DNA from 3 places in the Luteimonas sp. A482 genome. Region 1 is predicted to be linked to each of the others. Evidence: predicted binding sites of a transcription regulator. Region 1 holds the regulator's gene; each other region holds the start of a gene.

What was found. Region 1 encodes HrcA, which represses chaperone genes, less so after heat shock. Its sites were predicted from a motif close to TTNGCACTCNNNNNNNNNGAGTGCNAA; they were not measured.
Region 2: the regulator HrcA is predicted to act here: its motif matches at 1,689-1,715, upstream of groES (co-chaperone GroES).
Region 3: the regulator HrcA is predicted to act here: its motif matches at 1,621-1,647, upstream of rpoH (RNA polymerase sigma factor RpoH).

What each region holds. Positions count from the first base shown of each region.
Region 1 covers NZ_JBSVRO010000001.1:1,514,876-1,518,223, reverse strand. The annotation lists gene dnaK (molecular chaperone DnaK) at 1-621, opposite strand, end outside; gene grpE (nucleotide exchange factor GrpE) at 754-1,260, opposite strand; gene hrcA (heat-inducible transcriptional repressor HrcA) at 1,306-2,364, opposite strand; gene recN (DNA repair protein RecN) at 2,538-3,348, shown strand, end outside.
Region 2 covers NZ_JBSVRO010000001.1:347,378-350,725, forward strand. The annotation lists gene ACW5DW_RS01580 (D-amino acid dehydrogenase) at 1-865, opposite strand, end outside; gene ACW5DW_RS01585 (Lrp/AsnC ligand binding domain-containing protein) at 1,037-1,510, shown strand; gene groES (co-chaperone GroES) at 1,764-2,054, shown strand; gene groL (chaperonin GroEL) at 2,117-3,348, shown strand, end outside.
Region 3 covers NZ_JBSVRO010000001.1:415,424-418,771, reverse strand. The annotation lists gene zupT (zinc transporter ZupT) at 1-595, shown strand, start outside; gene rpoH (RNA polymerase sigma factor RpoH) at 721-1,611, opposite strand; gene ACW5DW_RS01835 (TonB-dependent receptor plug domain-containing protein) at 1,883-3,348, opposite strand, start outside.

The DNA.
Region 1 (3,348 bases):
CTCGATGATCGACATGTCGAAGGTGCCGCCGCCGAGGTCGTACACGGCGATCTTGCGGTCGCCGCCGCCCTTGTCCAGGCCATAGGCCAGGGCGGCCGCGGTCGGCTCGTTGATGATGCGCTTGACGTCGAGGCCGGCGATGCGGCCGGCGTCCTTGGTCGCCTGGCGCTGCGAGTCGTTGAAGTAGGCCGGGACCGTGATCACCGCCTCGGTGACCTTCTCGCCCAGATAATCCTCGGCGGTTTTCTTCATCTTCTCCAGGATGCGCGCGGACACTTCCTGCGCCGAGAGTTTCCTGCCGTCGCTGGTCTGCACCCAGGCGTCGCCGTTGTCGTGCGCGACGATGTCATAGGGCACCAGGTCGAGGTCCTTCTTGACCTCGGCATCGGTGAACTTGCGGCCGATCAGGCGCTTGACCGCGTAGAACGTGTTCTTGGGGTTGGTGACGGCCTGGCGCTTGGCGGACGCGCCGACCAGCACCTCGCCGTCCTTGGTATAGGCCACGACGGACGGCGTGGTGCGATCACCCTCGCTGTTCTCGATGACCTTGGCCTTGCCGCCGTCCATGATCGCCACGCACGAGTTGGTCGTGCCCAGGTCGATGCCGATGATCTTTGCCATGGTGGGTTCCCTCTGGAATCTTCGTCAGGTGGCGGCGATGCCGCCGATGGTGCGTATCTGGGGTGTCGAGCCCTTCCCTTCAAGGGCCAAGGGCGCGCCTTCCCCTCGGCGGGGAAGGCGGAAAGCAGGACGTCAGTCCTGTTTCGCGACCGACACCAGGGCCGGGCGCAGCAACTGCTCGTTGAGCAGGTAGCCCTTCTGGAACAGCTGGAACACGCTGCCCGGGGCGACGTCGGTCGTCTCGACCGCGCTCATGGCGTTGTGCTTCTCCGGGTCGAAGCCATCGCCCGCTGCCGGGGCGACCTCGACCAGGCCGTTGTTGCCGCACACGCGGGTCAGTTCGCGCAGGGTCAGCACCACGCCGTCGCGCAGCGGATCCTCGGCCGGGGCGGTGTTGAGCGCGGCCTCCAGGCTGTCGAACACCGGCAGCAGGTCGCCCAGCAGTTGCTTGTTGGCGAAGCGGCAGGCGTTGCGCACGTCGCGCTCGAGGCGCTTGCGCTGGTTTTCCATGTCGGCGCGGTCGATCAGCGACTGTGCGCGCAGTTGTTCAAGCTCGCCTTCGAGCGCCTGGATGCGGTCGTCGGGGGTATTCAATTCTTCAGCCGCGGGCGCGGCATCCTGCATCGGTTCCGTGGTCATGTTCCTGGGGCTGGTAAGGCGGTCGCAGGGCCGCCGACCCCGCAGCTATGGGGTCGGCGGATCCGGATTCAAGGCGGCGCCCAGCAGCTCGGCGGTCGCCTGCACCACCGGAATCACCCGGTCGTAGGCCATCCGGGTCGGGCCGATCACGCCCAGCACGCCCAGCACCTTGCCACCCGCGCCGTAGGGTGCGGTCACCAGCGAAACGCCCTCCAGCGGCGCCAGCCCGGTTTCCTCGCCGATGAAGATGCGCACGCCCGGCGCCTTGATCGTGCGCTCCAGCAGCTGCAGGATCTCGCGCTTGCGGGCGAAGGCCTCGAACAGCTCGCGCAGGCGGTCGAGGTCGGACAGGTCCTGCACGCCGATCAGGCGGGTCTGGCCGGCGACCAACATGTCGTCGTCGTCGACCGGCGCCAGCGCCTGCTCGGCCAGCTCGACCGTGTGCGAGAGCAGCGCCTCCATCTCGCTGCGCGCGGCCTGCAGCTCCCGCACCAGGCTGGCGCGGATGTCGGCGACCTGGCGGCCGGCGAAATGGGCGTTGAGGTAATTGGCCACCCGCTCCAGCTCCGAGGCCTCGTAGGGCCGGCGGGTCTGGATGATGCGGTTCTGCACGTCGTTGTCGGAGAACACCAGGATCGCCATGACCCGCTGCGCGTCGAGCGGGACGAAGTCGATGTGGCGGAAGGCGAACTGCTCGCGGCGCGGCACCGAAACCACGCCGACAAAGTGGGTCATCGCCGACACCAGTTCCGAAGCGCTGCCCAGCAGCGACTGGGTGCCGCCGCCCGCGGCCAGTTCGCCGCGCAGGCGGGCCATTTCGGCATGGGCCAGCGGCTGCAGCTGCAGCAGCGAGTCGACGAACACGCGGTAGCCCTGCGCGGTGGGCACCCGCCCGGCAGATGTGTGCGGCGCGGCCAGCAGCCCCTGCTCCTCGAGGTCGGCGAGGATGTTGCGGATCGTCGCGGCGCTGACGTCCAACCCCGCGTGCCGGGCCAGCGTCTGCGAGCCCACCGGCTCGCCGTCGCGGATGTAGCGCCCGATCAGCGTACGCAGCAGCTGGCGCGCGCGCAGGTCGAGTTTTTTGCCGGGCAAGGATGCGGACATGGACCGATTAGATCGCCGATGCGCGCAAGGGCGCAAGCGGCCTGCGCACCGGGCCAGCCGTGGTCCTGCGCCGGCGCGGCAGTGGGCGGCCCGACGGGTGCGGACTTTCCCGACCCGCATCCGGCGCCTTTGCGTCTCGGCTGTTGCGACTGCGCGCACTACAATGCGCGGCCATGCTCAAACGCCTGACCCTCCGCGATTTCGCCGTCGTCCCCGAGTCCGAACTCGAGTTCGGCCCGGGCATGACCGTGATTTCCGGCGAGACCGGCGCGGGCAAGTCGCTGCTGGTCGATGCGCTGGGCTTCCTGTCGGGCCTGCGCGCCGATGCCGGCATGGTCCGCCACGGCGCCCAGCGCGCCGAGCTGCACGCCGAGTTCGATCCGGCCGCGGTGCCGTCCGCCCTGGCCTGGCTGCACGAACAGGAGTTCGACGACGGCACGGCCTGCACCCTGCGCCGCACCCTGCGCGCGGACGGCGGTTCGCGCGCCTGGATCAACGGCCGCCCGGCCACCCTGGCCCAGCTCTCGCAGCTGGCCGGCCTCCTGGTCGAGATCCACGGCCAGCACGAGCACCAGGCGCTGATGGAAAAGGCCAGCCAGCTCGCCCTGCTCGACGCCTTCGGCCGCCACGAGCCACAGCTGGCCGCGGTGCGCGGGGCGGCGGCCGCCTGGGCTGCGCTGCTGCGCGAGCGCGACGCCCTGTCCAAGACCGGCGACGTGTCCGAACGCATCGACTGGCTTGGCCACCAGCTCGCCGAACTCGAGCGAGAGGACCTGCGCCCGGAGTCGATCGAGTCGCTGGTCGCCGGCCATCGCCGCCAGGCACACGCGGCCGGGCTGATCGCGGCCTGCGACGACGCGCTCGACGGCCTGGCCGGCGACGATGGTCCCGCGCTGGTGCGCCGCCTGCAGCAGCTGCGCGGCGGGCTGTCGCGCGAGCGTGCGCACGAACCGCGGCTGGGCGAGGTCGATGCCATGCTCGACT
Region 2 (3,348 bases), 1.2 Mb from region 1:
GCGCCATTTCCGGCCGCGTGATCGGGATGGTCAGCGAGTAGCCCTTGAGCGGGTAGACCGGCAGGCGGACGCCGACCGGCGCCAGCAGCCGTGGCGACCAGCTGCCCAGGGCCAGAACGTAGCGGTCGCCGGTCTCGACGCGGCCGTCGATGCGCACGCCCGACAGCCGATCGCCATCGGCCAGCAGCGCCTCCACGTCGCTGCCGTGGCGAAACTCCACGCCCGCGTCGACGGCAAGCGCCGCCAGCCGGGTGGTGAACAGATGGCAGTCGCCGGTCTCGTCGCCGGGCAATCGCAACGCGCCTGCCAGCGTGTCGCGGACCTGTGCGAGCGCAGGCTCGGCGCGCACGATGCCGTCGCGGTCGAGCAGCTCGTAGCGCACTCCGTATTCGCGCAGCACCGCGATATCGCGCGCCGCGGCGTCGAGCTGGGCGTGGGTGCGGAACAGCTGGGTGGTGCCGAGCGTGCGCTGTTCGTACTCGATGCCGGTGGCCACGCGCAGTTCGGCCAGGCAGTTGCGGCTGTATTCAGCCAGCCGCACCATCCGCGCCTTGCTCACCGCGTAGCGCGGATGGGTGCAGTTGCGCAGCATCGCCCACAGCCAGCGGTACTGTGCCGGGTCGCTGGTGGGTTTGATCGCCAGCGGCGCGTGGCGCGACAGCAGCCACTTCACCGCCTTGAGCGGGATGCCAGGCGCCGGCCACGGCGAGGCATAGCCCGGCGAGACCTGGCCGGCATTGGCGAAGCTGGCTTCCATCGCCGGCCCGTCGCTGCGGTCGACCACCACCACCTCGTGGCCCTGCTGGCGCAGGTACCAGGCGCTGGTTACGCCAATCACGCCGGAACCCAGGATCAGGATGCGCATCGCCTTGCTCGCTCGCGGCAGGCCGGAAGGAGTCGGGTCCATCCGGGGGGGGGTCGAAGGTGGTCACGGGGCGGAATTCCACCAGTATAAGAGCGGGAAGGCAGCGGAATTTTCCAAGATTCAGTCGGATGGCAGTTAATATTCCTGCAAAGACCGCCCCCGACAGTGCCAATGAAACGCAGGGAACTCGACCGCGTCGACCGCCGCATCCTGCGCATCCTGCAGCAGGAGGGGCGCATCGCCTTCACCGAACTCGGCGAGCGCGTGGGCCTGTCGACCACGCCCTGCACCGAGCGCGTGCGCCGGCTCGAGCGCGACGGCGTGATCACCGGCTACCACGCCCGTGTAGCGCCCGCCGCGGTCCAGGCCAGCCTGCTGGTGTTCGTCGAGATCAGCCTGGCCTACAAGTCCGGCGACATCTTCGAGGAATTCCGCCGCGCCGCGCTCAAGCTGCCGAACGTGCTGGAATGCCACCTGGTGTCGGGGGATTTCGACTACCTGATCAAGGCGCGGATCTCGGAAATGGCGTCCTACCGCAAGCTGCTCGGCAGCACCCTGCTGACCCTGCCGCACGTACGCGAATCCAAGAGCTACATCGTCATGGAAGAGGTGAAGGAGACGCTGGAGCTGCCGGTCGGGGACTGAGTTTGCGTGGCTCCGGCGGCCCCCATCCCAACCCTTCCCCCGCGAGCAGGGGAGGGTTGGGATGGGGGCAAGCCGAAACCGCGAAAAGAAATCCACACCCTGCCCCTTGAAAGCGCCGGCTACCCCCCTCATCTTCCGATCACCTCCCGGCCCGTCCGGGATTTTCGCGCCCGCGTTGCTGGCAGTCGCCCTTGGCGAGTGCTAACATCGCCGCCCCTTTACCTGTCCAATCAATCACTTGCGAGGGTTGAAAATGAGCAACATCAAGCCGCTGTACGACCGCGTGGTCATCAAGCGTATGGAAGAAGAGAAGCTGTCGGCCGGCGGCATCGTGATCCCGGACTCGGCCACCGAAAAGCCGATCAAGGGTGAAGTCGTCGCCGTCGGCGAGGGCAAGGTGCTCGACAACGGCAGCGTGCGCGCGCCCAAGGTCAAGGCCGGCGACAAGGTGCTGTTCGGCAAGTACAGCGGCACCGAGGTCAAGCTCGACGGCACCGAATACCTCGTGGTGAAGGAAGACGACATCTTCGCGATCCTCGGCTGATCGCGGCGTCTTTCGCCAGCCCTTTCCACATTCCCACTATCCAGACATCGAGGTAATCAGCCATGGCTGCCAAGGAAATCCGTTTCGGTGAAGACGCGCGCGCCAAGATGGTGCGCGGCGTCAACATTCTCGCCAATGCCGTCAAGGCAACCCTCGGCCCGAAGGGCCGCAACGTCGTGCTCGAGAAGAGCTACGGCGCGCCGACCATCACCAAGGACGGCGTCTCCGTCGCCAAGGAAATCGAACTGGCCGACAAGTTCGAGAACATGGGCGCGCAGATGCTGAAGGAAGTCGCGTCCAAGACCTCCGACAACGCCGGTGACGGCACCACCACCGCCACCGTGCTGGCGCAGGCGCTGATCCGCGAAGGTGCCAAGGCCGTCGCCGCCGGCATGAACCCGATGGACCTCAAGCGCGGCATCGACCAGGCCGTCAAGGCCGCGGTGCAGGAGCTGAAGAACATCTCCAAGCCCACCGCCGACGACAAGGCGATCGCCCAGGTCGGCACGATCTCGGCCAACTCCGACGAGTCGATCGGTACCATCATCGCCGACGCGATGAAGAAGGTCGGCAAGGAAGGCGTGATCACCGTTGAAGAGGGCTCGGGCCTGGACAACGAGCTCGACGTCGTCGAGGGCATGCAGTTCGACCGCGGCTACCTGTCGCCGTACTTCATCAACAACCAGCAGTCGATGTCGGCCGACCTGGATGACCCGTTCATCCTCCTGCACGACAAGAAGATCTCCAACGTGCGTGACCTGCTGCCCGTGCTCGAAGGCGTGGCCAAGGCCGGCAAGCCGCTGCTGATCGTGGCCGAGGAAGTCGAAGGCGAAGCGCTGGCGACCCTGGTGGTCAACACCATCCGCGGCATCGTCAAGGTCGTGGCCGTCAAGGCCCCGGGCTTCGGCGACCGTCGCAAGGCGATGCTCGAAGACATGGCCGTGCTGACCGGCGGCACCGTGATCTCCGAGGAAGTCGGCCTGCAGCTCGAGAAGGCGACCATCGCCGACCTCGGCCGTGCCAAGAAGGTGCAGGTCTCCAAGGAGAACACCACCATCATCGACGGCGCCGGCGAGACCGGTGGCATCGAGGCGCGCATCAAGCAGATCAAGGCGCAGATCGAAGAGACCTCTTCGGACTACGACCGCGAGAAGCTGCAGGAGCGTGTTGCCAAGCTGGCCGGCGGCGTTGCGGTGATCAAGGTCGGTGCTTCGACCGAGATCGAGATGAAGGAAAAGAAGGCCCGCGTCGAAGACGCCCTGCACGCCACGCGCGCTGCGGTGGAAGAAGGCGT
Region 3 (3,348 bases), 1.1 Mb from region 1:
CGGCGACAGGCTCGGATTCACCTGGGGCACGCTGTCCTTCCTGGCCGGCGTGCTGCTGATCGTGACGATCGATCGGCTGGTGCCCAATCCGCACGAGCGACTCGAGGTCGATGACCCCTACTTCCGCGAGCACAACCGCGATTACATCAAGCGCGTCGGCCTGCTGACCGCCATCGCGATCACCGCGCACAATTTTCCCGAAGGGTTGGCGACGTTCTTCGCCACGCTCGAGGATCCCCGCGTGGGCATGCCGCTGGCCTTTGCGATCGCGATCCACAACATCCCGGAGGGCATCGCCATCGCGGTGCCGGTGTATTTCGCGACCAACAACAAGGCCTACGCCTTCTTCGCCTGCCTGCTCTCAGGGCTGGCCGAGCCGATCGGCGCGATCATCGGCTACGTGCTGTTGCGCCAGTACCTGTCGGACGCGGTGTTCGGGGCGGTGTTCGGGGTGATCGCCGGGGTCATGGTGTTCCTGGCGCTGGACGAGCTGCTGCCGGCGGCCAAGCGCTACGCCAAGGGCCACGAGACGGTGTACGGCCTGGTGACCGGCATGGGCGCGCTGGCGATCAGCCTGGTGCTGTTCAAGTGGTGAGTCGCCGGATCGGGCGCAGCAACGCCTGAGCGTCCGGCCACGTTCGGCAAGGGCGGCCAGGTCAACTGAGCGGCCACGAAAAAGCCCGGCCGGAGCCGGGCTTTCCTGTGGGCCACCGCCGCGGCTCAGGCCGCGAACAGCGTCTTCATCTTCTTCAGCGCGTTGGCCTCGACCTGGCGGATGCGCTCGGCGGAGACGCCGTATTCGTCGGCCAGTTCCTGCAGCGTGACCTTGCTCTCGTCATCGAGCCAGCGACGCATGATGATGTCGCGCGAGCGCGCATCCAGGCGGGCCATGCCTTCGCGCAGCAGGCCGAGCTTGTTGTCCCGGCTGCTGCTGCGCTCGTAGGCCTGGGCCGGATCCTCTTCGCGCGCGACCAGGTAGGCCGCAGGCGCCGGCGGTGCGCGCTCGTCGTCCTCGTCGGACGGCGCATCGAAGCCGATGTCGCGGCCCGACAGTCGCGACTCCATCTCCAGCACTTCGCGCTCGGACACGTTCAGGTCCTTGGCAACCGCCCTGACCTCGGCGGCATTGAGCCAGCCCAAGCGGGTCTTGCTCTTGCGCAGGTTGAAGAACAGCTTGCGCTGCGCCTTGGTCGTGGCGACCTTGACGATGCGCCAGTTCTTGAGGATGAACTCGTGCATCTCGGCGCGGATCCAGTGCACCGCGAAGCTCACCAGGCGCACGCCGACGTCCGGATCGAAGCGCTTCACCGCCTTCATCAGGCCGATGTTGCCTTCCTGGATCAGGTCGGCCAGCTGCAGGCCGTAGCCGCTGTAGCCACGCGCGACGTGCACCACGAAGCGCAGGTGCGAGTGCACCAGCTCACGGGCGGCATCCAGGTCCTCGTCGTCCCGGTAGCGGCGCGCGAGCGCCTGCTCATCCTCGGTCGACAGGACGGCGATCTGGTGGACCGCGCCGATGTAGGCTTCCAGCGACCCGAGCGGAGTCAGACCGTTGAACGCGGTAACCGGCAGGTTGTTGGCAACGAGCGCTTGGGACATGGGCATGTTCATGGGGGGAGTTTAGCAGTCGGCATATATGACTGCTAAGACCTCGGGAAGTTCCCTAGCGTTGCGCTGCTGGAACGGGAAGGCAAGTCTCGCCCGAACACCGCGACGGGGCGGTGAACCGCCCCATCGCGCCCGAACGCCGGTTGCAAATCAACGATCTGCGCTTGGACATCCCTGACTAACCCGTTCAGGCTTGCTCCTGGCCGGCCCAATCCGCGTTGATCCGCCAAATCCGTGGCAAAAGCCTGCCCCACCAGCAGCACACTCCAGCAGGTCAAAACGACTGCGCGTAGCGGAAGTACAGGGTCCGGCCATAGGCGTCGTAGAGCTCGAAGTTCCAGGGCCGGCCGCGGACTTCCATCAGATCCGGGTAGCGGTCGCCGGCATTGTTCACGCCGACAGTGATGCTGCCCTCCCACGGCGCCCGGTAGGTCACCGACAGGTCGTGGGTGGTGTAGCTGCCCAGGCGCGAGTTCGGACCACCGCCGATGAAGCCGAACGCGGGCGTGCTGGCCGGATTTTCCTGCGAGTCGATGTGGTTGATGTTCCAATTCGCGGTCAGCTCGCCCAGCGTCCAGCTGTTGCGCAGGGTGGCGCGCAGGTCGGGCGACGAGATCCAGCCCAGGCGGTCCTTGACCGTGTCGCCGTCGGTGACGGTGAAGTCGAGGACCTTGGCCACCTGCAGCCAGTTCTCCAGCCGGCCGGCGTCGCCCAGCGTGTAGCGGGTGCGCAGGTTAAGGTCGAGGCCGCTCGTTTCCAGGTCGCCCTCGTTGGCATAGGCGGTGTTGACCTCGCTGATCGAGCCGTTCGAGCGCCGCACGACCGAGGTGCCGGTGGGCAGCGCGACGCCGGCGTTGTCGAAGTTGACCAGCTCCTGGAATTCGATCTGGCGGATGCGGTCCTCGACCTCGATCCGGTAGTAGTCCAGGGTCAGGTTGAGCCAGCTGGCCGCGTCCCAGGCCAGGCCGACGCTGGACTGGCGCGAGGTCTCCGATTCCAGGTCGAGGTTGCCGCTGGACCAGGTGTCGACCTGGTAGCTCACGTCGTCGCTCTGCGGCCCGTCGGCGATGTTGTCGCCGTTGGCGTCGCCGCCGCAGTCGGCCGGGCTGTAGCCGAGCACCACGCAGGTGCGGAAGTCGCCCACCTGCTCGGCCGAGAACGCGCGCTTGCCGTGCACGTAAGGCAGCGGCGGCGCGCGGAAGCCCTGGCCGGCCGAGGCACGCAGGGTCAGGTTGTCCAGCGGCTGCCAGCGCAGCGACACCTTGGGCGAGACGTCGCTTCCGTAGTCGCTGTAACGGTCGTAGCGCGCGGCCACGGTGACGTCGAAGCTGTCCACGATCGGGAACAGCCATTCGGCGTAGGCCGCGTAGATCTCGCGCGAGCCTGCCGCCGAATTGCCCGAAGAACCGGCGATCACCCCCGCCTCCGACAGCGAGTCGAAGATGTCGGCGTAATCTTCCTGCCGGTATTCCGCGCCAAACGCCACCACCGAGGTGCCGCCGCCCAGCTCGAACAGGTCGAGCGTGGCGTTGGCGTACAGCTCCTCGATGTCGAAGACGCCGTCGCGCGAGGTGGTGGCGGTGAAGCCCTTGATCACCTCCTCGGAGTTGCCGAACGGATCGAACAGGTTGTAGGAACCGTTTGCGACAGCGGCCTCGGCCAGCGGGGTGACGATGAAGCCGCGTCCGAGCTCCTTGAACCTGGCCTTGCTGCGACGCATGCCGAGGTCGACGTAGAGCT